DNA from 2 places in the Pseudomonas sp. GW821-FHT04C07 genome. Region 1 is predicted to be linked to the other one. Evidence: predicted binding sites of a transcription regulator. Region 1 holds the regulator's gene; the other holds the start of a gene.
What was found. The regulator sigma-54, encoded in region 1, starts transcription at its own class of promoters, with help from an activator protein. The targets are predictions, from matches to a motif close to ANTGGCATNNANNTTGCTNT.

Region 1 (15,762 bases):
GCTTGGTGGCGGTTCGTCACCAAGCGTCAACAGACCCTACCCACACCTCGACAGGGAGATGTCTTGATGTATCCGCTTTATCTGGCCTCTGGCTCACCACGTCGACGTGAACTGCTGACGCAGATCGGCGTGCCTTTTACCGCTATCAGCGCGGATATCGATGAAACCCCTCTGATTGACGAATCTCCGGCGGCCTATGTCGAGCGTCTGGCTCGCGGCAAGGCTGAAGCCGGGCACGGGGTGCTTGCGGTCAGCGAATCCGACGCGCCGATTTGTGTGCTGGGTGCAGATACCGCCGTGGTACTTGACGGGCACATTCTCGGTAAGCCGGTTGATGAAGCAGATGCCCTGGCCATGCTTATGGCCCTGTCCGACCGCGAACATGAAGTGCTGACCGCGATAGCCGTGCTCGACGGTCAACGTTGTGAGTCGCGCGTGGTTCGCAGTCTGGTGCGGTTTCGGTCGATCAGTGGCGAAGAAGCAGCGGCCTATTGGGCCAGTGGCGAGCCGCAGGATAAGGCCGGGGGTTATGGGATTCAGGGGCTGGGTGCGGTGTTTGTCGCAGGGCTCAATGGCAGTTATTCAGCGGTCGTTGGCCTGCCGGTGTGCGAAACCGCAGAACTACTCGGCCATTTCGGCATACCCTGTTGGCAAAACCTTACAGTGCGCTAAGCGCCGTACCTGACTGACGCGGCCATTATCGTGAATACGCTTGAGCGAGACCCTGCCATGAGTGAAGAGATTCTGATCAACATCACGCCGATGGAATCGCGCGTGGCGGTGGTTGAAAACGGTGTTTTGCAAGAGGTTCATGTCGAGCGCACCCAGAAGCGCGGGATCGTCGGCAACATCTATAAAGGCAAGGTGGTCCGGGTTCTGCCAGGTATGCAGGCGGCGTTCGTCGATATCGGTCTGGACCGCGCGGCATTTATTCACGCTTCGGAAATCTCCATGCGTGAAGGCCCTGCGGTGGAAAGCATCGGCGCCCTGGTCCATGAAGGGCAAAGCCTTGTCGTGCAAGTCACCAAGGATCCAATCGGTTCCAAGGGCGCGCGCTTGACCACTCAGTTGTCTATTCCGTCGCGTTATCTGGTGTACATGCCGCGCACCGCCCACGTCGGCATTTCCTTGAAGATCGAAGACGAAGCCGAGCGCGAGCGGCTCAAGCAGGTGGTCAGCGACTGCGTGGCGAAGGAAGGTATCAAGGAAGCCGGTGGCTTCATCCTGCGTACGGCCGCTGAAGGCGCCGGGGCCGATGAGATCCTGATGGACATCCGCTACCTGCGAAGACTGTGGGATCAGATCGCGGAGCAGATCAAGACCATCAGTGCGCCGAGCGTCATTTATGAAGACCTGGGCCTGGCCTTGCGCACCTTGCGCGATCTGGTCAGCCCGAAGATTGAGAAAATTCGCATCGATTCCCGGGAAACCTTCCAGAAAACCACTCAGTTCGTCGCCGAACTGATGCCGGAAATCGCCGACCGCCTTGAGCACTATCCCGGCGAGCGGCCGATTTTTGATCTGTACGGTGTCGAAGACGAGATCCAGAAGGCCCTGGAGCGCAAAGTGCCGCTCAAGTCCGGCGGCTATCTGGTGGTCGATCCGGCGGAAGCCATGAGCACCATCGACGTCAACACCGGGGCTTTTGTCGGCCATCGCAACCTTGAAGAGACAATCTTCAAGACCAACCTCGAGGCCGCGACGGCGATTGCCCGTCAACTGCGCCTGCGCAATCTCGGCGGAATTATCATCATCGACTTCATCGACATGGAGGACGAGGAGCACCAGCGCCAGGTGTTGCGCACGCTGGAAAAGCAGCTGGAGCGTGATCACGCCAAGACCAACATTATCGGTATTACCGAATTGGGCCTGGTGCAGATGACCCGCAAGCGTACCCGCGAAAGTCTTGAGCAGGTGCTGTGCGAACCGTGCAGCAGTTGTCAGGGCCGCGGCAAGTTGAAGACTCCGGAAACGGTTTGCTATGAAATTTTCCGCGAGATCCTGCGCGAGGCTCGAGCTTACGAGGCTGTGGGCTATAGAGTGCTGGCCAATCAAAAAGTAGTTGATCGGTTGCTTGACGAAGAGTCGGGGAACGTTGCGGAGCTGGAAGGGTTTATCGGACGGACTATCCGTTTCCAGGTCGAAACCATGTACTCCCAGGAACAATATGACGTGGTGCTGCTCTGAATCGGCGTGCTGTACTTTTATTGGAAGCGGCTGGATTGAGCGTTTTGCATGACTACCGCCATGGGGGCCACCTGACATGGAGCGTCTGATACGCTTTTTTGTTGCTCTGACTCGCTGGGGGTTGGGACTTTGCGCCTTGATGTTGGTGTTGACTGCGCTGTACGTCAGCCTTGGTCGCGAACTCATTCCGCTGGTTGCCGAGTATCGAGGTGATGTCGAGGCCAAGGCCCGCGAAGCGACGGATATGCCATTGAGCATTGGCAGCCTCGAAGGCAGCTGGAGCGGTCTGGCGCCGATTCTGCTGGCCCGCGATGTGGTGGTCAGTAAGGGTGCCAATGGGTTGCGCCTGGATCATGTGCGGGTAGTGCCGGATGTCTGGGCCAGCCTGCTGGCTCGCGAGGTCCGTATCGCCCATCTCGAACTCAACGGCCTGAAACTGAGCCTGAAGGAAGACCAGAACGGCCATTGGGCACTAGAAGGGTTGCCGGTTCAGCAGGGTCAACCCGTCGATCCCGAGCAACTGCTCAATCGCATGCAAATGGTTGTTCAGCTGTCGGTGCTGGACAGCCAGGTCACTTTGCAGCCGTTCAATGAAACCCCACTGACCCTGACGAATGTCGGCCTGAACCTTAAAACCGGTCTGACCCGCCAGCGTCTCGATGCTCGCTTGACCCTGCCCGACGGCCAGCCTATGGCTCTGAGCTTGCGCACTCGTGTGCGTGCCAGCCACTGGCGAGATGCTGAGACGGATGCTTACCTGAGCCTGCCGCAAAGCGATTGGGCGCGCTGGCTGCCCGCGCGGTTGACCCAGCAATGGAAGTTTTCCGAGCTCAAGGCCGGTGGCGAGCTTTGGCTGAGCTGGGCTGAGGGCACTGTGCAAAGCGCTGTGGCCCGCCTCAATGCCCCGCAAGTCAAAGGCGCCTACACCGGGCGAAAGCCGCTGACGATTCAGAATCTGGCGCTCAACGCCTGGTTCCAGCGTAGCGACGAAGGCTTCAGCGTACTTCTCGATTCGTTGGCCATGAACCTCGGCGAAACCCGTTGGGAGTCGCATGTGCAGCTTCAGCAGTTCGCCGCCACCGACAAAGCCGAAGAACGCTGGCATGTCCAGGCTGATCGCCTTGACCTGACGCCGATCACACCTGTGCTGGATGCCTTGGTACCGGTGCCGGACAATGTCGAAGTGGTGATCGACAACCTCAAAGTCACTGGCGCCCTGCGCAATGTGCTGGTCGATTATCGCCCACAGGCAACCGACGACCAGCGTTTGAGTTTCGCCGCCAACCTGGAGCGGGTTGGCTTCAACGCTTATCACGGCGCTCCGGCGGCACGTAATGTGAGCGGTAGCATCAGCGGCGACCTTGGACAGGGCGAGCTGCGTATGGACAGCAAGGATTTTTCCCTGCACCTGGACCCGATCTTCGCCAAGCCATGGCAGTACATCCAGGCCAATGCGCGGCTGACCTGGAAGCTCGACAAAGAAGGCTTCACCCTGATCGCGCCGTACCTGAAAGTGCTGGGCGAGGAGGGCAAGATCGCCGGCGATTTCCTGATCCGTCTGCATTTCGATCATACCCAGGAAGACTACATGGACCTGCGGGTCGGTCTGGTCGAGGGCGACGGTCGTTACACCGCCAAGTATCTGCCGGCAGTCCTCAGTCCGGCTCTGGATGAGTGGTTGCGTACGGCAATTCTCAAGGGCGCGGTGGATGAAGGCTTCTTCCAGTACCAAGGCTCGCTGAACCACGGTGCCATCGACAACGCGCGCAGTATCAGCCTGTTCTTCAAGGTTCACGACGCTGAACTGGCGTTCCAGCCGGGTTGGCCGCACGTCGGCAAGGTCAGCGGTGATGTGTTTATCGAAGACAGCGGCGTACGAATTCTGGCAAGCAAAGGCCAATTGCTCGACACCCAGGTTCGCGACATCTACGTCAATATTCCCCATGTACCCGCCGGACAAACCAGCCGCCTGTTTCTCGACGGCGAGTTTGCGGGTGGCCTGGGCGACGGTTTGAAGATTCTGCAGGAAGCGCCGATCGGCACCGACTCGATTTTTGCCGGTTGGCAGGGGGAAGGTGACTTGCAGGGCAAGTTGAAGCTGGATATTCCGCTGGCCAAAGGCGAGTTGCCGAAAATCCTGGTGGACTTCAAGACCGCCAAGGCTCGGCTGAAGCTGAGCGAACCCGAACTTGAACTGAGCCAGCTCAAGGGTGATTTCCGCTTTGACAGCAGCAAGGGTTTGAGCGGGCAGGGCATTACAGCGCAAGCTTTCGATCGGCCGATTACCGCGCAGATTTTTGCCGATGGCAAAGCGGGCAGCCTCAACACCCGCGTCGTTACCAAGGGTCAGGTCACGGTGAAGAAACTCACCGAGTGGCTGAAAGTCAGCCAGCCGTTACCAGTTTCCGGCGACATTCCTTATCAGTTGCAACTGACGCTTAACGGCGCGGATAGCCAGCTCATGGTCAACTCCAGCCTTAAGGGCGTCGCGGTGGATCTGCCTGCACCTTTCGGCATGCCGGCCAGTGAAGGCCGCGACACCGTGTTTCGGATGACCCTGCAAGGGCCTGAGCGGCGTTATTGGGTCAACTACGGCGACCTCGCCAACTTCACCTTCGCAGCGCCGAGCGGCGGCATTGCCGATGGGCGCGGCGAGCTGTTTCTGGGCGCCGACAATGCAGTGTTGCCGGATGTTAAAGGCTTGCGTGTGCGCGGTGTGCTGTCGGAGCTGGATATCGAGCCCTGGAAAACCTTGGTCGATCGCTATGCCGGCCAGGCCCCCGGCGACAGCGCCAGGCAACTGTTGAGCAGTGCCGACGTCCAGGTGAGCAAGCTCATCGGGTTTGGCAGCACACTCGATAAGGTCTCGTTGCAGTTGAATCGCAAACAGGCCTCTTGGGCTTTGCAGATCGATAGCCAACAGGCCAAAGGCAGTGTCGGCATCCCCGACGCCAAGGACGCTGCGGTGGCAATCGATCTGCAATATGTGCGTTTGCCGGCCATAGATCCCACCGTTCAGGCCGACGAAAATTCTCCGGACCCGCTGGCGTCAGTCGATCCCGGGAACATCCCGGCGCTGGATATCTCCATCGTCCAGTTGTTCCAGGGTAATGATCTGATTGGCGGCTGGTCGCTCAAGGTACGCCCTACCGCCAAAGGTATTGCACTCAACAGTCTGGATCTGGGCCTCAAGGGCATGGTGTTGCAGGGCACAGGCGGCTGGGAGGGCCCGCCAGGGGCCAGCAGCAGTTGGTACAAGGGGCGTCTGGGCGGCAAGAATCTTGCGGATGTGCTGAAGGGCTGGGGCTTTGCCCCCACCGTGACCAGTGAAGATTTTCATATGGATGTGGACGGTCGTTGGCCCGGCTCTCCGGCCTGGGTCGGACTCAAGCGCTTCTCCGGAAGCCTTGATGCAACGTTGCGAAAAGGTCAGTTCGTTGAAGTAGAGGGCGGTGCACAGGCCTTGCGGGTGTTCGGCTTGCTTAACTTCAATTCGATTGGTCGACGTCTGCGTCTGGATTTCTCTGACCTGTTCGGGAAAGGCTTGAGTTACGACCGGGTAAAAGGCCTGCTGGTGGCCAGTAACGGGGTGTACGTTACCCGTGAACCGATCACCCTGACCGGACCGTCGAGCAATCTGGAACTCAATGGCACGCTGGACCTGGTTGCCGATCAGGTCGATGCCAAGCTGTTGGTGACGTTGCCGGTGACCAACAACCTGCCGATCGCCGCGTTAATCGTCGGTGCGCCGGCGATTGGCGGGGCATTGTTCCTGATCGACAAGCTTATCGGTGATAGCGTGTCCCGTTTCGCCAGTGTGAAATACAACGTCAAAGGCCCGTGGAAAGAACCGAAAATCACCTTCGACAAGCCTTTTTGAAAAACCACGCCTGGGGCTATGGGAGTAGCATGACTCCATGCGTTTTTTGTAGCAGTTGCCGCCAGGCTACGTCCGGCTGCGTAGCGGCCGTAAAGTCTGACACTGCGATTCTTCTGGTTAACCGCGTACGCCGCAGACGCAGGCTTCGCCAGCTGCTACACAGGGTTTTGCAGAGTCTGCACCGGGCGTGCAGAACCAACCGAAAAAGGATACGCCATGTCTCTTGCGGTGATTCAAATGGTCAGCCAGAGCGATGTTCTGGCCAATCTGGTCCAGGCCCGGCGCTTGCTGGAGCAAGCAGCGGCTGGCGGTGCCCGGCTGGCGGTGCTGCCGGAAAACTTCGCTGCAATGGGCCGCCGTGATATTGCCGACATTGGTCGTGCCGAAGCCTTGGGCAGCGGTCCGATCCTGCCCTGGTTGAAACAGACCGCTCGCGACCTCAAGTTATGGATAGTGGCCGGCACATTGCCGTTGCCGCCCCAGGATCAACCCGACGGCAAGGTCAATGCCTGCTCCTTGTTGATCGACGAACACGGTGAGGCGGTGGCGCGTTACGACAAGCTGCATTTGTTCGATGTGGATGTGGCCGACAATCGCGGTCGTTATCGTGAGTCGGATGACTATGCTCATGGAGATGCGGTGGTGGTCGCAGACACACCTGTCGGCCGAGTGGGCCTGACGGTGTGCTACGACTTGCGCTTCCCGGAGTTGTACAGTGAGTTACGCGCAGCCGGTGCCGAGTTGATCACCGCGCCCTCTGCATTTACCGCGGTGACCGGTGCGGCTCATTGGGAGGTGCTGATCCGCGCACGGGCAATCGAGACCCAGTGTTATGTGCTGGCAGCTGCCCAGGGTGGGATTCACCCGGGAGCGCGAGAAACCTTTGGCCATGCAGCGATTATCGACCCTTGGGGGCGTGTGCTGGCCGAGCAGGATCAGGGCGAGGCTGTGCTGCTGGCCGAGCGCGATAGCAGCGAACAGGCGTCCATCAGGGCGCGGATGCCGGTGGCCAGCCATCGGCGCTTTTTCTCGCAGGGCGCACAGCGACCTGCCTCAGAACGATGAATTTAAGGCGCAAAGCATATGAGCGAGTTGTTGTCCTCAGTCAGTGAACACCTTTTAGCGCCGGGTGGCGTGACCATTGAAAGCCTGCAAGCAGTGCTCGGCGATCTGGCCGGGCCGGGCATCGATGCCGCCGACCTGTATTTCCAGGGACAGATTTCCGAGTCCTGGGCGCTGGAAGACGGCATCGTCAAGGAAGGTAGCTTCAACCTTGACCAAGGCGTCGGTGTGCGTGCGCAGTCGGGCGAGAAGACCGGTTTTGCTTACAGCAATGCCATTACTCTCGAAGCCCTGGGCCTGGCCGCCCGTGCTGCCCGTTCGATTTCCCGTGCCGGGCAGAATGGCACCGTGCAGGCGTTCAGTACCCAGGATGTCGCCCGACTGTATGCGCCGGATAACCCGCTGGAAGTCATCAGCCGTGCCGAGAAGGTCGAGCTGCTCAAGCGCGTCGATGCCGCGACCCGGGCGCTGGACCCGCGCATCCAACAAGTCACCGTGAGCATGGCCGGGGTCTGGGAGCGGATTCTGGTCGCATCCACCGACGGCGGTCTGGCGGCAGACGTGCGTCCCTTGGTGCGATTCAATGTCAGCGTCATCGTCGAACAGAATGGTCGCCGCGAACGCGGTGGTCACGGCGGTGGCGGTCGTACCGATTACCGTTACTTCCTTGGCGAGGACCGCGCCATGGGTTATGCCCGTGAAGCATTGCGCCAGGCTCTGGTCAATCTCGAGGCGATTGCGGCACCGGCCGGTACGTTGCCGGTGGTCCTCGGTTCCGGTTGGTCGGGTGTGCTGTTGCATGAAGCGGTAGGTCATGGCCTGGAAGGTGACTTCAACCGTAAAGGCAGTTCGGCTTACAGCGGCCGCATGGGCGAAATGGTTGCTTCCAGGCTCTGCACCATCGTCGACGATGGCACTTTGGCCGGTCGCCGCGGTTCCTTGAGCGTCGACGACGAAGGCACTCCGACCGAGTGCACTACTCTGATCGAAAACGGTGTGCTCAAAGGTTATATGCAGGACAAGCTCAATGCCCGCCTGATGGGCATGGCCCGCACTGGCAACGGTCGTCGTGAGTCATATGCGCACTTGCCAATGCCGCGGATGACCAACACTTACATGCTCGCTGGTGAAAGCGATCCGGCCGAAATCATCGCCTCGGTGAAGAGGGGTATCTACTGCGCCAATCTCGGCGGCGGTCAGGTGGACATCACCAGCGGCAAATTCGTGTTCTCCACCAGCGAGGCCTATCTGATCGAAGACGGCAAGATCACCGCGCCGGTCAAAGGTGCGACGTTGATCGGTAACGGGCCGGAAGCGATGAGCAAAGTGTCGATGGTCGGTAACGACCTGGCGCTGGACAGCGGGGTAGGGACATGCGGTAAGGATGGGCAGTCGGTGCCGGTGGGTGTCGGCCAGCCAACCTTGAAGATCGACGCGATCACCGTGGGTGGCACGGGCGCTTGAGCTTGAGAGGGAGCCTTGGGTGGGTGAACCGCGAAGCGGTACAACCCACCCGGGGTCGAAGACTAACGCAGACCGCGTTGTGTCTCGTCCAGCTCACGGATGTACTTGAAGATTTTTCGGCTGGCAGCAGGTGGCTTGCTTTGCGCAAGCTCATGCTGGGCCTGACGGATCAGGGAGCGCAGTTGCTGGCGATCCGCGTCCGGGTAGTCGATGACGAACTTCTCCAGGACACCGTCATCGCCCGCGATCAAGCGATCGCGCCAGCGTTCCAGACCGTGGAAACGTTCGTTGTACTGCCGAGTGGAGGCGTCGAGTTGATCAAGCAACACCAGAATGGCGTCAGTGTCCTGATCGCGCATCAGTTTGCCGATGAACAGAATGTGCCGTTTACGCGCGATATTCGCGGTGTGCTTGGGCGCTTCAGCCAAAGCCCGGCGCAAGGCGTCGGTCAATGGCAGTTTTGCCAGCAAGTCAGGCTTGAGTGTTGTAAGGCGCTCGCCAAGATCAACCAGAGCATGCAGCTCGCGTTTGACCTGGGATTTGCTTTTTTCTCCCCCGTCGAGGGAGTCGTCGTAAGAATCAACCATGGTGGCAGTCCGCAAAGAAACGCCGCCATGATAACCAGTCGGGGGCCGCTTGTCCGGCCCGGTCGCTCGAAGGCCCCAGCCGAACGCAGAATTTGAGTGGAGAAAACCATGAGTGCAGTTGAAAGCGTCGGTCCACAAGCCTTGCCGGCACTGCAAGAACAAGTCGAGCAGATCATCGCCGAGGCCAAACGCCAGGGCGCCAGCGCCTGTGAAGTCGCGGTTTCTCTGGAGCAGGGGCTGTCGACCACGGTCCGCCAGCGGGAAGTCGAAACCGTTGAGTTCAACCGTGACCAGGGCTTTGGCATCACCTTGTATGTTGGCCAGCGCAAAGGTTCGGCCAGCACCTCGGCCAGCGGTCTGGAGGCGATTCGCGAAACCGTCGCCGCCGCCCTGGCCATCGCCAAACACACCTCGGAAGATGAAAGCTCAGGTTTGGCCGATGCAGCCTTGATGGCCAAGGATCTGCCGGACTTCGACCTGTTCCACGCCTGGGACATCACTCCGGAGCAAGCCATTGAGCAGGCACTGGCCTGTGAAGCGGCGGCGTTTGCCACCGACAGCCGAATCAAGAACGCCGATGGCACATCCCTGAGCACCCATCAGGGTTGCCGTGTGTATGGCAACAGTCACGGATTTATCGGCGGTTACGCGTCGACCCGTCACAGCCTGAGCTGCGTGATGATTGCCGAAGCCGATGGCCAGATGCAGCGCGATTACTGGTATGACGTGAATCGCCAGGGCGAACTGCTCGCTGATCCGGTCAGCATCGGCCAGCGTGCTGCGCAACGGGCGGCCAGTCGTCTGGGCGCGCGTCCGGTTCCAACCTGCGAAGTGCCGGTGCTGTTTTCCGCAGAACTGGCTGGCGGTTTGTTCGGCAGTTTTCTCGGGGCGATCTCCGGCGGCAATCTGTACCGAAAATCGTCGTTCCTCGAAGGTACGTTGGGCCAACGGCTGTTCCCTGAATGGCTGACCCTGGATGAGCGGCCACACCTGATGCGTGGCCTGGGCAGTTCGGCCTTCGATGGCGACGGTCTGGCAACTTACGCCAAACCTTTCGTCGAGAACGGTCATTTGGTTTCTTACGTGCTGGGCACGTACTCCGGTCGCAAACTGGGCATGCCGAGCACCGCCAACGCTGGTGGCGTGCATAACCTGTTCGTTAGCCATGGCGATGAAGACCAGGCTGCGCTGCTGCGGCGCATGGGGCGCGGGCTGCTGGTCACCGAATTGATGGGTCAGGGCTTGAACATGGTGACTGGCGACTATTCCCGTGGTGCCTCGGGTTTCTGGGTGGAAAACGGCGAGATTCAGTTCGCCGTGCAAGAAGTGACCATCGCCGGCAACATGCGTGACATGTTCCAGCAGATCATCGCCGTTGGTAATGACCTGGAATTGCGCAGCAATATTCGTACGGGGTCAGTGCTGATCGAGCGGATGACAGTGGCCGGTAGCTAAACGACCGCAGCTTCAAGCGAAGGCGCGTCACCCAATGGGAGGCGCGCCTTTTTTTGTGGGAGCATCCGGTGATTGCTCCGCGGATCTGGCAATTTGTATTTGCCATCATTGCTCACAACATCCCGGAAGGCATGGCGGTCGGCGTGTCTGCCGGCGGTGGGATGCCCGACGCCGACAGTCTGGCCATGGGCATCGCTTTACAGGATGTGCCGGAAGGTTTGGTGATCGCTTTGGTATTAGCCGGGGCAGGGATGTCGCGGGTCAAGGCGTTCCTGGTCGGCGCGGCTTCAGGTTTGGTTGAGCCGGTCTTCGCGTTGTTGTGTGCCTGGCTGGTGAGTCTGGCCGAGTTGCTCTTGCCTCTGGGGTTGGCGTTGGCTGCAGGCGCGATGCTGCTGGTGGTGACTCACGAGGTGAGCCCGGAGTCACGGCGCAATGGCCACGACAAGCTGGCCAGCCTGGGGCTGTGTATCGGGTTCTGTCTGATGACAGTCATGAATACCGCGCTTGCGTAGGCGCCGCCGAAGGCTCGGGCCGCCGAGCTTTTATTCGCCTTCGTCGAAGAAGTTATTGATCAGCGCAACCAGTGCATTCAGCGCTTCCTGTTCTTGTTCGCCTTCAGTGCACAGATGGATTTTGGTGCCTTTACCGGCAGCGAGCATCATCATGGCCATGATGCTTTTGCCATCGACCATGGATTCAGGGGTACGTCCGGCTTTTATCTGGCAGGGATATTGACCTGCTACGCCGACAAACTTGGCAGATGCTCGGGCATGTAAACCCAGCTTGTTGATGATTTCAATTTCCAGAGCGGGCATCGCGGTGTGAATCCTTTAGCTTAGGTCGCGGTGGCGAACCTGGACGTTCTTCAGGGACTTTTGTAGAGCCTGGCCCAGACGTTCGGTCAGGTAGACGGAGCGGTGATGCCCGCCGGTGCAGCCAATGGCAATGGTGACGTAGGCGCGGTTGCTGGCGGCAAAGCGGGGCAGCCATTTCAGCAAATACGCAGAGATATCCTGGAACATTTCTTCGACATCCGGCTGAGCAGCCAGATACTCGGCAACCGGCTGGTCCAGCCCGGACTGATCGCGCAACTCCGGTTTCCAGTATGGATTGGGTAGGCAGCGCACATCGAATACCAGGTCAGCATCGACCGGCATTCCGCGTTTGAAGCCGAAAGATTCGACCAGAAACGCCGTGCCCGGCTCCGGCTGGTTCAGCAGGCGAAGTTTGATGGTATCGCGCAGTTGATACAGGTTCAGATGGGTGGTGTTGAGCTTCAGATCAGCGAGGTCGGCAATCGGCCCAAGCAGGTTGGTTTCATCATCAATGGCTTCGGCGAGCGACCGATTGGCGGTGCTCAGGGGGTGGCGTCGACGGGTTTCCGAGAATCGCTTGAGCAGGGTTTCCTCGTCGGCGTCCAGATACAGCACGTCGCATTGGATGTGCCGGCTGCGCACTTCTTCCAAAAGCTCCGGAAAGCGCGACAGATGGCTGGGCAAGTTACGGGCGTCGATGGAAACCGCAACCAGCGGTTGCGCCAGTTCAGTGTGAATCAACGCACGTTCGGCCAATTCCGGAAGCAGGCCGGCCGGCAGGTTGTCGATGCAGTAGTAACCGTTGTCCTCCAATACATCGAGGGCGGTGCTTTTACCGGAGCCGGATCGGCCGCTGACAATGATCAAACGCATGATTAATGACCGTTCTGCTCGTCCAGGACAACCTGGTACAGGGCTTCATTAGTTGCGGCGCTGCGAAGTTTTTCGCGCACTTCCTTGCGATCAAGCATGCTGGCAATTTGCCGAAGCAGTTCCAGATGCGCATCGGTAGCGGCTTGCGGGACCAGCAGGACAAACAGCAGGTCGACCGGAGCACCATCGATGGCGTCGAAATCTATGGGGGCGTCCAGGTGCATCAAGGCACTGATGGGCGATTCGCAGCCTTTGAGGCGGCAGTGGGGAATGGCGATGCCGTTGCCAAAACCGGTTGAACCAAGTTTTTCACGGGCTATCAGACTCTCGAAGACATCTTGCATCCCCAGATCCGGCACTTCGCGGCTGATCAGGTTGGCAATTTGCTCGAGGGCGCGCTTTTTACTGCCGCCCGGCACGTTCACCAAAGAACGGCCGGGGGTCAGGATGTTTTCAAGTCGAATCATGGGTTGGGAGTGTTAACGACCTGTTGCGCCCTGGAGGAGGCTCTGGGTCTTTTCCTTGTGCTTTTTGAGTTGGCGATCCAGCTTGTCGGTGAGTGCGTCGATTGCCGCGTACATGTCGTCATGCTCGGCGTTGGCGACCACTTCATTGCCGGGGATATGCAAGGTAGCTTCGATTTTCTGCTTCAGCTTTTCGACGGTCATCGTGACTTGCACATTGGTGATCTTGTCGAAATGCCTTTCCAATCGTTCGAGTTTTTCGCCGATGTAGATGCGCAGGGGTTCGGTCACTTCCAGTTGGTGTCCACTGATGTTGACTTGCATACAGCTTCTCCTTCGTTGCCAGTGCATAAAGCGGCAGGCAGAAATGCCTGCCACTGGAACGCTGTGGCGTGGCCCGTTACATCAAACGCTTACGTTCGCTCGAAGGCGCGATCCCAAGGGATTCGCGGTATTTGGCGACGGTGCGACGGGCTACCTGAATGCCTTGTGCCTCCAGTAAACCAGCGATCTTGCTGTCACTCAACGGCTTTTTCTGATTTTCCGCTGCAACCAGTTTTTTGATGATCGCGCGGATCGCTGTAGACGAGCATTCACCGCCTTCAGAGGTGCTTACGTGGCTGGAGAAAAAATATTTCAGTTCGTAGATGCCGCGCGGGGTATGCATGAATTTCTGGGTGGTGACCCGGGAAATTGTCGATTCGTGCATGCCGACCGCTTCGGCGATGTCATGCAGCACCAGCGGTTTCATCGCCTCATCGCCGTACTCGAGAAAGCCCCGTTGATGCTCGACGATCTGGGTGGCGACTTTCATCAGGGTTTCGTTGCGGCTTTGCAGGCTTTTGATGAACCAGCGCGCTTCCTGCAACTGGTTGCGCATGAAGGTGTTGTCGGCGCTGGTGTCGGCCCGGCGCACGAAACCGGCGTACTGCGGGTTGACCCGCAGGCGCGGCACGGATTCCTGATTCAACTCCACCAGCCAGCGTTCGTTGTCCTTGCGTACGATGACGTCGGGGACGACGTACTCGGCTTCGCTGGATTCGATTTGAGAACCCGGGCGCGGGTTGAGGCTTTGCACCAGCTCGATGATCTGCCGCAGTTCGTCCTCTTTGAGCTTCATACGGCGCATCAGCTGGCTGTAGTCACGGCTGCCAAGCAGGTCGATGAAGTCGGTGACCAGGCGTTTAGCCTCGCTCAGCCAAGGTGTTTTGGCTGGCATTTGACGCAGCTGCAGCAACAGGCATTCGCTGAGGTTGCGCGCACCGATACCGGCGGGTTCGAATTGCTGGATGCGGTGCAGGACGGCCTCAATCTCGTCCAGTTCGATGTCCAGTTCCGGGTCGAAGGCTTCGAGGATTTCCTCAAGAGTTTCGTCCAGGTAGCCCTGATTGTTGATGCAATCGATCAGGGTAACGGCGATCAGGCGATCAGTATCGGACATCGGTGCCAGGTTCAGTTGCCAGAGCAAATGACTCTGCAGGCTCTCACCGGCCGATGTGCGGGTGGTGAAGTCCCACTCGTCGTCATCGTTACTCGGCAGGCTGCTGGCACTGGTCTGGTAAACATCTTCCCAAGCGGTGTCGACAGGTAATTCGTTGGGGATGCGCTCGTTCCAGTCGCCTTCCTCGAGGTTATCCACCGTCGGGGCGGTTTCCTGGTAAGAGGGTTCCTGAACATCGGTATTGGCTTTCTGCTCGACGTTGTCGGCCAGAGGGTCGGCGTTATCGAAGTCGTCGCCTTCTTCCTGGCGTTCGAGCATCGGATTGGACTCCAGTGCCTCCTGAATTTCCTGTTGCAGGTCCAGGGTCGACAATTGGAGCAGGCGGATGGCCTGTTGCAGCTGCGGTGTCATCGTCAGCTGCTGGCCCATTCTCAAGACTAGCGATGGTTTCATGGCAGGGGCTTAACACCTTATTTGCCGGCGCACATGCGCCATCCACTACAGGGCGCCGAAGCGCCAAACATAAGCAAATTATATGCCTGAAACTGAAGTGTTTGCCTAGAGCGCGGTAACAATAAAAATTTACAGGGTCTCATTGCTACTGGCGCTCTGACTATTGGCTGAACACCTGAGGGCGCGTGTTTGCCTAAAGCGCGGTAACAATAAAATTTATAGGGTTTTATTGATAGCGGCGCTCTGACGACTTGCCCAACACCTCAGCGCTTACAGGCGGAACTCATGGCCCAGATACACTTCCTTGACCAGCTCGTTGGCCAGGATGGTGGCGGAGTCGCCTTCGGCGATCAGTTGACCGTCGTTAACGATGTAGGCGGTCTCGCAGATATCCAGGGTTTCACGGACGTTGTGATCTGTGATCAGCACGCCGATGCCCTTGGCCTTCAGGTGATGAATGATCTGCTTGATGTCTCCCACCGAGATCGGATCCACACCGGCAAACGGTTCATCGAGCAGGATGAACTTCGGTGCGGTGGCCAGGGCTCGGGCGATTTCCACGCGACGACGTTCGCCACCGGAGAGGCTCATGCCGAGGTTGTCGCGGATATGGTTGATGTGGAATTCCTGCAGCAGGCTTTCCAGCTCCTGGCGACGTCCGGCCTTGTCGAGTTCCTTGCGGGTCTCAAGAATGGCCATGATGTTATCGGCAACCGACAGCTTGCGGAAGATCGATGCTTCTTGCGGCAGATAGCCGATGCCGGCCCGTGCGCGGCCGTGCATCGGCTGGTGGCTGACGTCCAGGTCGTCGATCAGTACGCGACCCTGATCGGCCTGGACCAGCCCGACGATCATGTAGAAACAGGTGGTCTTGCCGGCACCGTTAGGGCCGAGCAAGCCGACGATCTGGCCGCTGTCGATGGACAGACTGACGTCACGCACGACCTGGCGGCTCTTGTAGCTCTTGGCCAGATGCTGAGCTTTCAGAGTTGCCATTACTGGGCCTTCTGCTCGTCAGTTTTCTTTTTCGGCTGGATCACCATGTCGACCCGCGGACGTTGCTGGGTGACCTTGTTGCCAG
Region 2 (15,762 bases), on a different contig from region 1:
CGGCAGCAGCCGACTCGCCCAAGCCGGCACCGAGCGCCCCAAACAAACCCTGGAAGGTCCTGTTGAAGGACGTGCAACTACGTAACTACCAGGTCCATTTGGCGGATCGCCAGGCACAACCAGCGGTGGAGCTGGAACTCGGCCCGCTGAATCTGGACCTGCAAAACTTCGACAGCCTCAATCAGTCGCCTTTCACCCTCAAGCTCGATACCGGGCTGGGCAAGCAGGGCAAGATCCAGGCAAGCGGCGAAGTCAATCTGAGCCCGGTCAGTGCCAGGCTGCAGGTGCAGACCAAAGACATCGACCTGCGCGTCGCCCAGTCCTATATCAGTCCATTCATTCGCCTGGAGCTGCGCAGCGGCATGCTTGGCAGTGATCTGGCAGTCAATCTCAAAAGCACCGAGCCGTTGGCGTTCAACGTCACCGGTCGGGCTCAGGTCGATCAGTTGCACACCCTGGATACCTTGAAGACCCGCGACTTCCTCAAGTGGCAGCAATTGGTGCTCGAAGGGTTGAATTACCAACACGGCGACAGCCTGTCGATCACCAAGGTCAACCTGTTACAGCCATACGTGCGCTTCATGATCAACGATGACCGCACCACCAATATCGATGATCTGTTGATCCCGCAGCCAGCTGACAACGGCAGCAAAAGCGCCATTAAACCGGCCGCCACCAGCAACGAAAAACCGCTGGGTATCCATATTGGTGAAATCGCCATCAACGACGGCTCGGCCAACTTCGCCGACTTGAGCCTGACACCAAACTTCGCCACCGCCATTCAACAGCTCAATGGTCAGATCGGCACCATCGACAGCCGCCAGGCAAAGCCGGCGAGCGTCGATATCAAAGGCAAGGTCGACCGTTACGCCCCGGTCACCATCAAAGGCAGCGTGAACCCCTTCGACCCAATGGCGGCGCTGAATATCGCCACCAGCTTCAAACGTGTCGAGCTGACAACCCTGACGCCCTACTCCGGCAAGTTCGCCGGTTTCCGCATTCGCAAGGGCCGACTCAATCTCGACTTGCATTACCTGATCAGCAAAGGTCAGTTGAAAGCCGAAAACAAAATGGTGGTCGAGCAACTGCAACTGGGTGAAAAAGTCGACAGCCCGGATGCCGTAGACCTGCCGATTCGCCTGGCAATCGCACTGCTCAAAGACTCGGACGGAAAAATTTCCATCGAGCTCCCGATAAGCGGTGACTTGAACAATCCCCAGTTCAGCGTGATGCCGGTCATCTGGCAGACCCTGCGCAATCTGGTGCTGCGAGCGGTTGAAGCTCCGTTCAAGTTTATTGGCGGTCTGGTCAGCGGCGGCGGCGGCGGCGGCGGCGGCTCGGAAGATCTCGGCAGCGTGTTGTTCGCTCCAGGCTCCAGTGACCTGAGTAAGGACTCCGAATCGACGTTGACCAAACTGGCCAACGCCCTGAAAGAGCGCCCGGCCCTGAAACTGGAGATTGAAGGCACCAGCGCCCAGAGCAGTGACGGCCCACCGATCGCCGAACAGCGGCTAGAGCGTGAATATCAATACAACTACTACAAAATGCTTCAACGCCGCGGTGAGAAGGTCCCTGCGCAAGCCTCGCTGTTAGAGGTGCCGGACAGCGAAAAGGCGCCGTTGCTCGAAGGCATCTATCGCACCCGCCTGAAAACACAGCCACCGGCCGAATGGACGCAACTGAGCCGCGACGAACGCACGGCAAAGCTGCGTGAGGGTTTGATTAAATTCTGGAGCGAAAGCGACGCTCTCCTACGTCAACTGGGACAAGATCGGGCCAGCAGCATCAAGGACTTTCTGGTGGACAAAGGGCAGTTGGCTGACGATCGGGTTTACTTCATCGACGCTAATCTTGGGCAAGCTCAAAGTGATGGTCGGGTAATCACGCCGCTGCATCTGGACAGCGAGTAAACATGCAAACACGCTTCTTGCTCAGCCTGGCATTGGCCTCTGCCGCCAGCCAGGCTCAGGCCGATACGCTGCGCTTCAAATAAAACAAGCTCCGACACTCAGTGCCGGAGTCTGTAATGACCACGTCTGCATGGCTTTTGGCATGAACCTTGGAGGAATGACAGGCGTACTGCTGGAGCGCCTGTCGTCCCCTTCTCCCAGCCCAGGCGAGAAGCTTGAACCCTACTCGGCTTTCAGACCGTCAGCCGATACGGCTTTTACGCCTTTGATTTTCCTGGTGATATCCACTGCCATTTTTTTCTGTGCGTCGGTTACAAGAACAGTCGAGGACAAAGAAACCACGCCTTTGTTGGTTTCAACTTTGATGTCAGTGCCAGGAATACCTTTCTCGGTTACCAGATCGCTTTTCACTTTAGTCGTGATCCAGGTGTCAGAAGTGACTTCCTTGACCTTCGCCATTTCACCAGCAGCCACAAGCATTGGCGACTGGGTGGTTTGAGTGGTCTGGGCAAAAGCAGCATTGGCCATGGTCAGGGTCAGAGCGGTTGCCGTAGCGGCAGCGATAGCGAACCTCTTCATACGAGTAACTCCTGTTTTTCCAGAAAGCCTGCGCCGTGCTTTGGCGACAGGGTCTAGCAGAGATATAGCAGGCGTTGTGCCAACTCCAGGATAAAAATAAATACTTGAAAATCAATGTATTGAGATATAAGCAAAGTTCCTGAATCGTGCAGATTGCATGACCTGTATGTAATCTGCATGCAAGTTGCGAGTATCACAAAAGTTCCTGACACCCTGAGTTTCTGGCCATTTACGGTTTGATCTAACCTGCTATGAATAGACTGAAACGACTCCGCTGATCACCCTCGGTTCATCTTCGATTTTCCCCATAAGAAGTGCCCTGACTTCACTAGCCGGGGCACTTCTTACTGGTTTACCGGCTTGCGAGAACGCTACGTACCGCTGGCAGCACAACCTTTTGGAGAGTACTCAGGCTCCACAGTGGTAGAGCAGCTCCAGCCCTCGTCGTGTGTGCGGGTGATAGTGATGGTTTTGCTCAGCACAGGGCCCGGAGCATTCAGAATCGTGCAAGCAATTGTGCCTGCACCCGTCGAGGCGGTACCTGATGCGGTCATTGTGCAGTTAGACGTAGTAGCGGTGCCGCCCACCAAGGCTAATGTCGGATCGGTGCCCTGATTGATGATGTCTTCAAATGAAACTTTCAGCGCGGATATCTCTGCCAGACCGGCCGTACTCTTGGCCCGCGCCTGATATTTCGTATAAAGCGGCAACGCAAAGGTGGCCAAAATGCCGATGATCGCGACCACGATCAACAGCTCGATCAAGGTAAACCCTTTTTGACTATTCATAGACAAGCTCCAGGCATTAAGTGAAGTCTGATGACCTATACAGGTCAACGCACAGTGCATGCCAAACACGTTGGGCCTTTGTCTGCGGGTGCGCGAGGCTGCTGGCGCATCGCCCTTATCCCCAGAAACTGCACAAAATGACACTTTTTGTCACTCGCCTGCCGCTGGCTTGCTGATCTGACCGACTACGCTATAAATCAAATCCATCGACTTGCGGGTCAACACCCTGCCAACACGGTGGGGCGAGCCGGGATCGATAAAGTGGTGAGACTGAACGATGGCAGTCAAAGCAGTAAAAGTCAGTGTTTACGCGTGGGAAGGTACCGATAGAAAAGGCACCAAAATGACCGGCGAACTGAGCGGCCATAATCCGCTGCTGATCAAGGCGCAGTTACGCAAGCAAGGCATTAGCCCGGGCAAAGTACGAAAAAAAAACGGCTCGATCTTTAACGCCGGCAAACGCATCAAACCCGTGGATATCGCTCTGTTCACCCGTCAGATGGCGACCATGATGAAAGCCGGAGTACCGTTGCTGCAGTCCTTCGACATCATCGGTGAAGGTTTCGATAACCCCAACATGCGCAAATTGGTGAGCGAGGTGAAACAGGAAGTCGCGGCCGGCAACAGTTTTGCCGCGGCGCTGCGCAAAAAACCGCAGTATTTCGATGACCTGTACTGCAACCTGGTGGACGCCGGTGAGCAGGCCGGAGCTCTGGAAACCTTGTTGGAGCGGGTGGCAACCTACAAGGAAAAAAGTGAAACCCTCAAAGCCAGGACCAAGAAAGCCATGACCTACCCCTTGGCCGTGATCTTCGTCGCGAGCATTGTGACTGGCATTCTGCTGGTCAAGGTGGTCCCGCAATTCCAGACGGTATTTTCAGGTTTAGGTGCGCAACTCCCGGCCTTCACCCAGATGGTCATCGCCCTCTCGGAGTTCATGCAGCAGTGGTGGCTACTGGTGCTGGTCGGGATTGTCGCTGTGGTATTTGGTTTCCGGCATACGCGCAAACGTTCACAACGCTTGCGTGACTGGCTGGACGTCAGCCTGCTAAAACTGCCGCTGGTGGGCACGCTGATGTACAAATCAGCCGTGGCTCGTTATGCCCGCACACTCTCCACCACCTTTGCTGCCGGCGTACCACTGGTGCAAGCTCTGGATTCGGTGGCTGGCGTCACAGGCAATATCGTGTTCACGAATGCGGTCAATCGCATCAGGCAGGATGTCTCGAACGGCATACAGCTGAATTTCTCCATGCGCACTTGCGGCGTCTTCCCGAACATGGCGATCCAGATGACCGCCATTGGCGAAGAATCGGGTGCACTGGACGACATGCTGGAAAAGGTCGCAACTTACTATGAGGGTGAAGTCGACAATATGGTCGATAACCTGACCAGTCTGATGGAGCCGTTCATCATGGTGACTCTTGGCGTTATCGTCGGCGGTCTGGTGGTAGCCATGTACCTGCCCATCTTCCAACTCGGCTCAGCGATCTGAATATGCCCTTGAACGATTTTTTGGCCAACTATCCGCTGGCCTTTGTTGTATCAGTGCTGGTCCTGGGACTGATTATCGGCAGCTTCCTCAACGTGCTGGTCTGGCGCCTGCCAAAAATGCTCGAACGCGAATGGAGGGAGCAAGCCCATGATGTGTTGGGCTTACCGCCAGAGGCGCCAGGCCCGACCTACAACCTGCTGCTGCCCCACTCTCAATGCCCGCACTGCGCTCAGCCGATTCGGGTCTGGGAAAATATCCCCGTCCTCAGCTATCTGCTATTGAGAGGCCGCTGTGCGAAGTGCAAGGCCCCTATCAGCAAACGCTACCCGGTCACCGAACTGGCCTGCGGACTGCTTTCTGCCTTCGTCGCCTGGCATTTCGGTTTTGGCTGGCAGGCGGGGCTGGTATTGATCTTGAGCTGGGGCTTGCTGGCGATGAGCTTGATCGATGCCGACCATCAACTGCTGCCAGATGCCTTGGTTCTACCGATACTTTGGCTGGGCTTGATCGTCAACAGCTTCGGCCTGTTCGTGTCCTTACACGACGCCTTGTGGGGCGCGGTGGCCGGCTACATGAGCCTGTGGTCGGTGTATTGGCTGTTCAAGCTGCTCACTGGCAAGGACGGTATGGGCTTTGGTGACTTCAAGCTCCTGGCGATGCTCGGTGCCTGGGGCGGCTGGCAAATTCTGCCGCTGACGATTCTGCTGTCATCCTTGGCCGGCGCCGTTCTGGGCCTGATTTTGCTGCGCGTGCGTAACGCGCAAACTTCGACGCCAATTCCTTTCGGCCCTTATCTGGCAATTGCCGGCTGGATTGCGTTGCTCTGGGGTGGTCAAATAACCGACTCCTACTTGCAGTCTGTCGGTTTCAAATGACTACCTCTGTTATCAAACCCTGGATTCTTGGCCTGACCGGCGGGATCGGCAGCGGCAAAAGTGCCGCGGCTCAGCACTTCATTGACCTCGGTGTGCATCTGGTCGATGCCGATCATGCCGCTCGTTGGGTTGTCGAGCCGGGGCGTCCGGCACTGGCGAAAATCGCCGAGCACTTCGGTGCGGGCGTGCTGCAAGCGGATGGTCAACTGGATCGTGCGGCGTTGCGCAGGCTGATTTTCGAAGTTCCTGAAGAGCGGCGCTGGCTCGAATCCCTGTTGCACCCACTGATCGGTCAGGAGATCGCCAGTCATTTGGCCAAGGCCCAGTCGCCTTACGCGATTCTGGTGTCGCCGCTATTGGTCGAATCCGGACAGTACGCGCTGGCTCAACGTGTCCTGGTGATCGATGCGCCAGAGCAACTGCAAATCGAGCGAACCCTGCTGCGCGACCAGACCAGCGAGCAACAGGTCCAGGCGATTCTCAAAGTCCAGGCCAGCCGTGAAGAACGCTTGCGCCATGCCGACGATGTACTGGTCAATGACCGCGATCTAAACTGGCTGCACAGCGAGGTCGAACGCCTGCATCACTTTTATCTTACTTTGCGTGGAGGCCAGTCATGAGCCAAACCCTGACCGTCGAATGCCCAACCTGCGGTGCCCCTGTGGAATGGAGCGCAACCAATCTCAACCGGCCGTTCTGCTCGGACCGCTGCAAACTGATCGACCTGGGTGCCTGGGCCGCCGAAGAACACAAGATCCCGGTCAGCCCGGATGCCGAAGACGAGATGTTCTCCGAGGACTTCGATCCTCGTACGCACTAATTAGAAAATCACGGCCGCATAAAACCGTAATCCTGCCCCTCGTCGAGGTTCTCGGCCAGAAACTGCAACTCATCCGCCAGATCCTCGACGCTGCGTATGCCCTTGCTCTGCTGCACCACAGCACTGAGCAAGGCGCGCAGACTCAACCCCGGATCAAAGCCCACTTCTTGCGCCGTATCCAGACTCCTGCGCAGTTCCTGCCTTGCCCATTCGTAGACACTCATGACCGTGCTCCTGAAGATTTTCCAGAGCATGCCGGGAGCCGTGATTTGAGTCCTTGATCCGGATCAAGGTTCTTACTCCCGTGGCCCGTCGTCTTTCCACGGTGCCGACAGGTAGCGCGTGCGATTGAAAGTCTCCAGCCACTCAGGGCAGAACACCACCAGGGCACTCACCACCATGCCGTTGATAAAGGCCTCGGGGAAAATGATCAGCCACAGATAGCCGACAAAATCCTCCAGCCATTCGGGCATGGCGAAGCGCTCGTCGAACCACAGCAAGCCGAGCGCCAGCAACAGACACAACAACGCCGAGAGTGCCGCCGCAAAAAAGCCGGAGCAAAAGATATACACAAAGGGACTACGCGGCTGCGCTCGCTCCACCAGGATCGCACAGCATTCGGTGACCAGCACCGGCAGCAGGATCAACAAAGTGCCGTTGACCCCAACCGCCGCCAGATCCTGACGGCCCAACGCGACCAGCCCGAGTTGCGCGATCAAGCCACCGACGATTGCCAATGGCCAGTCCAGCAACAAGGTCACCGCGGTCATGCCGATAAAGTGGTAAGACACGCCAGTATCGAAGTCCCGTCGCACCAGCCACAAAATGAACAGCGCGAACACCGTACCAAACAGCAAATGCTGACGGCGGCTATCAGTGAACAGCTCGACCCACGGCGAGCGCAGAATCGCCCAGACCAGCACCGGCACGTACAACAACCAGCCGACAGTAAGGGTTTGCGGCGAAAGTAGCCCGGCGCTGATCATGGCCGGGCTCGCGGCAAAGCATCACGCAATAGCGCGGCGCCGGCGTAGCTGCCCTGCTGAACTGACAAAAACTGCACCCGATACTCCTTGATGAGAGATGAGGACCTGACAGACACCCCACTTTACGATCTCTCCATACTTGAGTGCACCTATACGTACAACGCGGCCTGCGGCTTTAACCGCCGTTTGCTCTTTGACCTGGGGGAACAGCCGCAAAAGTCAGGCTTGGCGAACCTGTCAAAAAATTCATGTGGCGGGGAACGGGCTGAAATACGGGCGCCACTAGGATGAGCTCAAGCCTAAAGCTTAAGCCAACAAACATTCTTGCTGGCAGAACCCGAGTATTGGAGATCCCCCATGAAAACCCTTAAAGCGTTGTTGATCGTTACCCTGATGGGCGCGTCTGTGGCTGCGATGGCCGCAGGTGGCAGCGACCGGGTAATGGCCCGGATGGATGCTGCGCGAGATGCCTCGATGGCGCACTACCAGACGTCTGAACATGCCAAGGCTGTAGCGAGCACTCAGAAAGCCGCTTCCAGCGATGTCGAACGCTCAAACTGACAGTGCTTTACCGGTCAAGTCGACTGGGCAGCCGCGTTAATCGCCATGCGCCTGGGGTGTCATGGGATACAGACGGGCAACTGCGCAAACGATGCTTTAACCGAATCGCTGACTCGCCTTGTGGCAGTGGGATTCGGCGAGGAAGAGGCGATGAAATATCGCCTCAGGCCGGGACTGCGGGGTACTCCGAGAGTCCTGGCGATTACCGCAAACACCAGCTAGCCACCGAAAACCAGGCTGGCTATCTTTGACTCCTGGCCCCGTAAATGCGTTGTTGGATAAGCAGTAGAATCAGCGCTGCTGCTGAAAATGCCGCCCCCGCGTAGAAAGCTACCGCGGCGCCGTATACCTGCCAGAGTCCGCCGGCGATGACGCTGGCTAACAGCAAAGCAATCCCGCTGACCAGATTGAACAGTCCAAAGGCTGTGCCTTTAAGATTGGGAGGTGTCGTGTCCGCTACCAGCGTCGCCAGAATGCCTTGACTGAAGCCCATGTGCAGCCCCCACAAGGCGACACCGAGTAGAACCATACTGACGGACCCGGCATAAGCCAACACCACATCTGCAAGAATCAGCAGCACCAGACCGACGCTGAGTAACGCCGTGCGGCTGATACTGTCTGACCATTTTCCAACCGGATAGGCCGACAGCATATAAAACCCCGCCATCACCACCATGACCAGAGGAACCCAGGTAGCAGAGAACCCTAATTGCTGGGCACGCAAGATCAGGAAAGCTTCACTGAAACGCGCAAGGGTGAATGCCGCACCTATGCTCACAACCCACCAATAGTTTTTTGAGAACTGCCTCAATGACCTCATTTGTATGGGCGAGCGGAAATGCCGCGGTACGGCTTCATGCTCCGGCTCATCAATCCCGAAAAAAAGCAGCATGACTGCCAGTACTGCGGGAATCACTGCAAACCACAACACCAGGGAAATATCGTCGGCAAACCAGGCCATCAGAAAAATGGCCAGAATGGGGCCTAAAAAAGCGCCCACGGTATCCATCGACTGACGTAACCCAAAGCACGCACCTCGAATGGCAGGTGGGGCCACATCTGCGACTAACGCATCACGCGGCGCACCGCGGATGCCTTTACCAATCCGGTCGAGGATTCGGGCGGTGAAGACCAGTTCCGCAGAGGCGGCCAGCGGAAATAGCGGTTTTGTAAGCGCCGCAAGACCGTAACCCAAGAGCAACAATTCTTTCCTGCGGCCAATGAAGTCGCTGATTGCTCCAGAAAAGACTTTAACGACCAGTGCTGTAGCCTCCGCCACCCCTTCGATGAGTCCAATAGTCATCACACTGATGCCCAGCGTACCCACCAAAAATACGGGTAAGAGGCTATGCACCAGCTCCGACGACAGATCCATGAACAGGCTGACGAATCCCAACGCCCAGATCGTGCGCGGAATGGCTCGGGTCGAGCTACTTGCAAGTTCGCCCATCTCTTTTCCCCCAGGTGATTAGCCTGATTCCTTTCACTATCACTTGAAACCCTGCACGACATTTACCCATACCACAGCTTAAACGTTTCGACGTGGCTCAATGTCGGCGGCAAGACGATCCGTTGAACACTGACTAACAGTAGGCCTGCTCCCCAGCTATCGCGCCACTACCGCAACGTTTTTGAGAGGACGAAAGGAGTTGTGCTGCCCCCGCCTTTCTGTGACCATCGCCGCCATATATAGGTAGGGGGGGTATGGTATGTCTCATGTAATGGCCGGCAAAGACGAGCTTCTCAAGCGCGTCAAGCGAATCGCCGGGCAGATCCAGGCAGTCGAACGCGCACTGGACTCTGACGATGACTGCGCGAAAACCCTGCATCTGGTGGCTGCAACACGGGGTGCCATCAATGGGCTGATGGACGAAATCATTGAGGCTCATGCCCATGAGCACGTTGCAAACCCGCAGTTAAGCGATGAAGAAAGGGCAAAAGGCGTCGAGGAATTACTTGAAGCCATACGCCGGTATTCAAAATAGGGGGTGTTGAGATGGTTGATCCACAGATGAGTTACACCCATGACCATGTATTTCTCGGTGCGTCACATGATGAGAACGCCAAGCGCACCCTCTGGGTCGTCGCGCTGACGGTCGTCATGATGATTGGGGAAATTACCGCGGGCTATCTGACCGGGTCGATGGCGTTGCTTGCGGACGGCTTTCATATGGCCACGCATGCCGGTGCTCTGGGTATTGCAGCGGCGGCTTATGGTTATGCCAAGCGGCATGCTTCAAGTTCTACCTATAGCTTCGGTACGGGAAAAGTAGGTGACTTGGGGGGATTTGCCTCAGCGCTTGTACTAGGCCTGGTATCCGTCGGGATTGGTGTCGAATCAGTGCTGCGTTTATTCGAACCTGCCAATGTCCAATTCGGTACGGCGACGCTTATTGCAATTGTCGGGCTCATCGTCAATATCGTCAGCGCTCTTCTCCTGTCCGGTAGCCATGACCACCACCATGATCATGCACACGACCATAGCCACGGCGCCCATGGCCAGGACAACAACCTGCGGTCTGCCTACGTCCATGTTCTTGCTGATGCGCTGACGTCTATCCTTGCCATCGCGGCCTTGTTGGCCGGTCGATACCTGGGCTGGGTCTGGCTTGATCCAGCAATGGGCATTGTCGGTGCGCTGGTGATTGCGCGTTGGGCCTGGACGCTGATGCGCGATACCGCAGGGGTCCTGCTCGATAAAACAGATGATCACGTCGCTCAGGAAATTCGCGACATCCTTGATGGCTCTGATGATGCCAAAATTACCGATCTGCATGTATGGCGTGTGGGCCCGCAGGCTCGGGCCGCGATTGTAAGCGTCCTGGCGAGCCCGGCTATCAACGCAGACATTATTCGAGAGCGACTGGCAGCGGTTCATGAGGTGACTCACCTGACCGTGGAATACCGTAGCTTCTAGAGCATCATGCCACCGGGCTACCCAGTGGCATTCCAATCCTGAATAACCCGCGTGTTAATCAACCGCTTCGTTGCCGGATGCATCGTCACCTGCGTCGAGCCGGTAACCCACGCCTGCAATTGTAATGATCAGAGAGTGATCAAACCCTTCGTCCAGCTTGCGACGCAAGCGATAGATATGTTTATCGATGACGTTGTCATTGGGATCAAACTCATAGTCCCAGGCGCTCTCAAGCAACATCATGCGGGACACGACTTCACCGCTGTGACGCATGAGTTTTTCCAGGATCAAGGTTTCACGATAGGCTAGAGCAATGGTTCGTCCCTGACGCGTTGCCTGGCGCACAGCACAGTCGAGGTACAGGTCACCGACCCTCAGACTGCGCGCAGGCCCTGGTTGCTGATCGCGAGTACGCAGCAAGGCATCCAGCCGAGCCAGGACTTCGACAAAAGCATAAGGTTTAGCCAGATAATCGTCGCAGCCAGCCTGCAAGCCTTCGACTCGCTGTTGAGTCGAGGCCAGCGCACTGAGCATCAGCACCGGCATGGCAATGTGCTGGCGGCGCAACTCCCGGACCACCGCCAAGCCGTCCATACCCGGCAGACGTCTATCGATAATCAACGCATCGTAGATACCTTCCAGCGCCAAGGCCAAACCGGTTGGGCCATCTTCGGCCGCATCAACGATATGCCCGCTCTCACTCAATCCGCGTACCAGATAGCTTGCCGCACGAGCATCGTCCTCAATCACCAGGATGCGCATGCAGACCTCCGAGTCTGCGCAGCTAAACTTTCTTTCATGTTGCCGCGACCTTTGCGTCTATGTCGATTTGGCACACTATGCCATCAACCCGGTCGAGAGCCAGTGCCACGACCTGCAAACATCAACTACAGAGTTGCGCTTAACGCTTATGACCCATGTATTGGTTGTTGAGGATGACCCCGTCACCTCTCGCGAGATAGAAGCAGCCCTCCAGGATCACGGCTTCGACGTGACACTGGTCGACAATGGCCGAGACGGTTTGCTGCAAGCAATCAGCGATACATTCGACATTATCATCCTGGACCGCATGCTACCTGGCGCTCTGGATGGCTTGGGCATGCTCACCGCTTTACGCGCCTCGGGCATTTCCACGCCAGTACTGATTCTGAGCGCCTTAAGCGCACTGGATGATCGGGTCAAAGGCCTTCGCGCAGGGGGTGACGACTATCTGACCAAACCCTTCGAGTTCATCGAGTTGACCGCCCGTCTGGATGCACTGAGCCGACGACGCGTCCTGCAACCGGGTCAGGACCGCGAGAACCGTCTGCGCGTTGGCAATCTTGACCTTGACCTGCTGCGCCGCTCAGTACGGCGTGGAGAACGGCAAATTGATTTGCTGCCCCGTGAATACGCCTTGCTTGAATACCTGGCGCAGCACGCAGGACAAGTTGTGACCCGCACGATGTTGTTCGAGGCGGTGTGGAACTACAGCTACGACGAACGTACCAACGTCATCGAAGTCCATATTGGTCGCCTGCGCCGCAAGATTGATAGCGATGGCGAAGCACCCATGCTCCAAACCATTCGCGGGGCCGGCTATGTTCTCCGTTCACCTGAGTGAAATTCCACGCACCATCAGCTTCCGCACCGCACTGATGTTTCTGGCGCTGTTCGGGTTCTCGTTTTTGGCCTTGTTTGGTTATATTTACTGGCAAACCACTGGGTATCTCATATCCGAAGTGGACACCGCCCTGTATCACGAGATGGATAACCGCAGCCAACAGACGCCCGTCTTGCGCCAGCAGGAAATCCTCAAACATACCGAGCAGGATCCGGACGGGCGACTCCCTTACACATTGTTCAATACCCAAGGCAAGCCCATCGCTGGAGCGTTACAGTCCTTACCTCGATTGCGCGACTATGACAAACCCACTGAATTTGTCTGGGATAAAGTCAAAGGCCACGACCGGCCTGTGCGCTTTATTGCCCATCACCTGGAAGATGGCACAACCTTGCTGATAGGCCAGGACATCCACGACATCCGTGAGTTCGACGAACTATTGATCAAGGCCCTGATCTCCGGGGGAGCACTGTTATTGGTAGTAGGCCTGCTCGGTGCCATTGCACTGGGTTATTCCGCCCGGCGACGCCTGGATGCCCTCAGTCGGTCCATAAAGAAAATTGTCGAAGGCGATCTAAGCCGACGTCTTCCCACACGTGGCAACCGCGACGACATCGATCGTATCGCCAGTGTGGTGAACGGCATGCTTGATGCGCTTGAACGGTTGATGAGTGAAGTAAAAGGTGTCTGCGATGATATAGCCCATGATTTACGCACACCGCTTACCCGCCTGATCGCTGGACTGGAGCGTGCACAGCGACGCAACCTGAGCCAAGAGGAATATGCCAGCGCCATCGATTCCGCCATTGAGGAAGCGAAGGGCTTGATGCAAACCTTCCGCGCCCTGCTGCGTATATCGGAAATCGAAGGCAGTGCCCGTCGTAGCAACTTTACCCAGGTCGATCTCAACAGGATTGGCGCCGATGCCACCGAGCTTTTCGAGCCTCTGGCTGAAGAGCGTGGCATGACCCTGGAATTCATTCCCAGCTCAGTGCCCGCCAACCTGTCGGGTGACCCTCAGCTATTATTCGATGCGGCCTGCAACTTACTCGATAACGCCATCAAGTTCTCTGCGCCTGACGGTCATGTTCGCGTCAATATTATTGCCGATGAGACCCGTAGCGGGCTAAGCGTTAGCGACAATGGTCCGGGCATACCGGAGGCCGAGCGAGAGGCCGTGTTCCGACGCCTTTATCGCTCAGAGTCCAGCCGCCACACGGTAGGAAATGGACTGGGTTTAAGTATGGTTTCGGCAATTGCGCGATTACATGACATGTCGCTCAAAGTTCATGATGCACAACCGGGTTGCCGGATTGATCTGATAGGAAAAGCACTGTCAGCTTGAGTGATCGACATCGATAGAAACGGCGTTATATGTACTGGCTAAACCATTAGCACGATTAGCCATGCTCATCGTGCGTTATTGGGTATCCGTCCAGATCGCCACCCTACACGGCGCATATGCCTGGCTATGTTCAGTGTCGCCCTGCACTTGACCACCGATCACTTTAACACCCGCTGTAGAAGCCTTAGATCTTGCGCAAGACATAGACTCGCCACATGGAGTACAGCGGGATGAAATCCAGTCGTTCCTGAATTCGAAACCCCGCCTTTATGAACTCAGCCTCCGCTACCGCCTTAGGAATAACGAGTCGGTTCTGATGTTCCAGTCCATCTCCTCTGGCGCGCCGCCGCTGCTCATGGTGCTTGCGCCGCCAGGATTTGAAGTTACCGTCTACCCACAAGGAAATAATTACCGCATCCCGGGTAACTCGATAAAACTCGGTAAGCATGCCCAATCGATGTTGCGGTTCGCCGACGTGGTGTAATAAACGCATGCTGAAAATACAATCGACCGAATTGTCGGGCAAATCGATATCAACTGCGGATGCTTGTAACGTCCGCACGCGCTTTGCAATGTGCGCAGGCTGAGAGGCGTAAGCGGCCTGAATCATTTCACCCGAGTTGTCCGCTCCAATGATGATCCTGTTCTGTTTCTGCGCAAGCAATGACCAAAATCTTCCGGTGCCACAAGGAAGATCAAGAACGAGCCCGGGTTCGCCAGCCAGCGCCAATGCCTTGCGAGCCAGTTGTTCATCCCGCCAGTGCGACAACCTGCGAGCAAGCCCGGCCTGATACGCCAACAAGTATTGTTGCGCATGTTCCAGGACGTTTTTTTCAAAAAGCTTAAGCTTGATTGGGCTGCTCATAATGCCCTCCGGCCACTCATGAACCGAAGGCTAAGCATTTAAAAGTCTCCAAGAGGTCCATACATTGTGAAAAACTTGTTCACCCTCTGTTTTCAGGCACCTCCTTCACGACACTGCTCGAGCGGGTCGTGCCTGGTACCCGGCTTTTCAAAAACGCGGCGAAGCCAGGCAGCAAGTGCCCGACAGACTTTATTCCTTCGGACCACATTTGGACGCTAAGCTTGGCATATGGATGACTCAGATTATTTGCGCCTGCTCACCATCGCGGCCGAACAAGCCAACGCGTTTCTGTCCAATGCCCGCAAATGGGAGCGTGAGCGTTGGGTCTGCCAGCGCCTGCTGCAAGGCTTGAATATCCCCTATCGTGCCGACGAATTCGCTCCCGCCGGAGAGCCGCCGGACGTGCTGTTTCGTGACGCCAGTTTCGAGGTGTTCTTCGTGCTCGATGAAGGACGACGACTGAACGACGAATGGCGCGACGAACTGCAACGCCGACGCAGTGCGTTTTCCCTGAGCCAGCTGGTGCGCCGCGAAGCCAAACCCCGGCGCATTCCTGCCAACGAGTTCCTGCTGCGACTGGCGCCGACCCTGCGTAAAAAAGCCCATAACTACAAAGAACGCGGCATGGAGCTGGGCGAGCTGGACATCATCGCCTTCGCCAGCCTCAAACGTGAAGTGCTCGACCTCAACAGCCACTTCCCGCCGCCGACCGAATACCTGCGCCAGGGCTGGCGTTCACTGTCGCTGGTCGGTCCGACCTTTGCCCGCGTGCTGTTTGCCCACCCGGACGCCCCCGACTTCCTGCGCAACAACCTGGGACGCAGCATCGTTTTCGACGTCGGTATCAGCCTGTGAGCCCGCAGCAGGAGCTGATCGCCGAGCGAGGGCATGGCGCAATCACTGCCCGAGTGTTACAAAGCGCAATCATTCGCCTGGACGACAGCGTGCGCGTCGAACCCCTGACTGCGAGCGGCTATGCTCCCTTCATTGCCGGATAGCTTGGCAACATGGCTCCGCG

Region 2: a site for sigma-54 is predicted at 3,324-3,343, ahead of AC07UI_RS28605 (pilin). Genes of this name have one in related genera too.

What each region holds. Positions count from the first base shown of each region.
Region 1 covers NZ_JBWKTM010000017.1:102,123-117,884, reverse strand. The annotation lists gene AC07UI_RS26100 (Maf family protein) at 67-672, shown strand; gene rng (ribonuclease G) at 730-2,187, shown strand; gene AC07UI_RS26090 (YhdP family protein) at 2,264-6,067, shown strand; gene AC07UI_RS26085 (carbon-nitrogen hydrolase family protein) at 6,284-7,132, shown strand; gene tldD (metalloprotease TldD) at 7,151-8,593, shown strand; gene yjgA (ribosome biogenesis factor YjgA) at 8,656-9,180, opposite strand; gene pmbA (metalloprotease PmbA) at 9,289-10,635, shown strand; partial or broken gene AC07UI_RS26065 (ZIP family metal transporter) at 10,695-11,147, shown strand; gene AC07UI_RS26060 (HPr family phosphocarrier protein) at 11,178-11,450, opposite strand; gene rapZ (RNase adapter RapZ) at 11,466-12,323, opposite strand; gene ptsN (PTS IIA-like nitrogen regulatory protein PtsN) at 12,326-12,790, opposite strand; gene hpf (ribosome hibernation-promoting factor, HPF/YfiA family) at 12,803-13,111, opposite strand; gene AC07UI_RS26040 (RNA polymerase factor sigma-54) at 13,188-14,681, opposite strand; gene lptB (LPS export ABC transporter ATP-binding protein) at 14,952-15,677, opposite strand; gene lptA (lipopolysaccharide transport periplasmic protein LptA) at 15,677-15,762, opposite strand, start outside.
Region 2 covers NZ_JBWKTM010000024.1:3,501-19,262, reverse strand. The annotation lists gene AC07UI_RS28615 (DUF748 domain-containing protein) at 1-1,910, shown strand, start outside; gene AC07UI_RS28610 (BON domain-containing protein) at 2,133-2,489, opposite strand; gene AC07UI_RS28605 (pilin) at 2,861-3,277, opposite strand; gene AC07UI_RS28600 (type II secretion system F family protein) at 3,555-4,772, shown strand; gene AC07UI_RS28595 (prepilin peptidase) at 4,775-5,647, shown strand; gene coaE (dephospho-CoA kinase) at 5,644-6,267, shown strand; gene yacG (DNA gyrase inhibitor YacG) at 6,264-6,467, shown strand; gene AC07UI_RS28580 (hypothetical protein) at 6,476-6,691, opposite strand; gene AC07UI_RS28575 (energy-coupling factor ABC transporter permease) at 6,764-7,453, opposite strand; gene AC07UI_RS28570 (co-regulatory protein PtrA N-terminal domain-containing protein) at 7,811-8,014, shown strand; gene AC07UI_RS28565 (MFS transporter) at 8,256-9,464, opposite strand; gene AC07UI_RS28560 (metal/formaldehyde-sensitive transcriptional repressor) at 9,724-9,999, shown strand; gene dmeF (CDF family Co(II)/Ni(II) efflux transporter DmeF) at 10,011-10,931, shown strand; gene AC07UI_RS28550 (response regulator transcription factor) at 10,986-11,693, opposite strand; gene AC07UI_RS28545 (response regulator transcription factor) at 11,842-12,534, shown strand; gene AC07UI_RS28540 (sensor histidine kinase) at 12,512-13,879, shown strand; gene AC07UI_RS28535 (class I SAM-dependent methyltransferase) at 14,064-14,744, opposite strand; gene AC07UI_RS28530 (DUF1780 domain-containing protein) at 14,973-15,599, shown strand; partial or broken gene AC07UI_RS28525 (MOSC domain-containing protein) at 15,620-15,742, shown strand.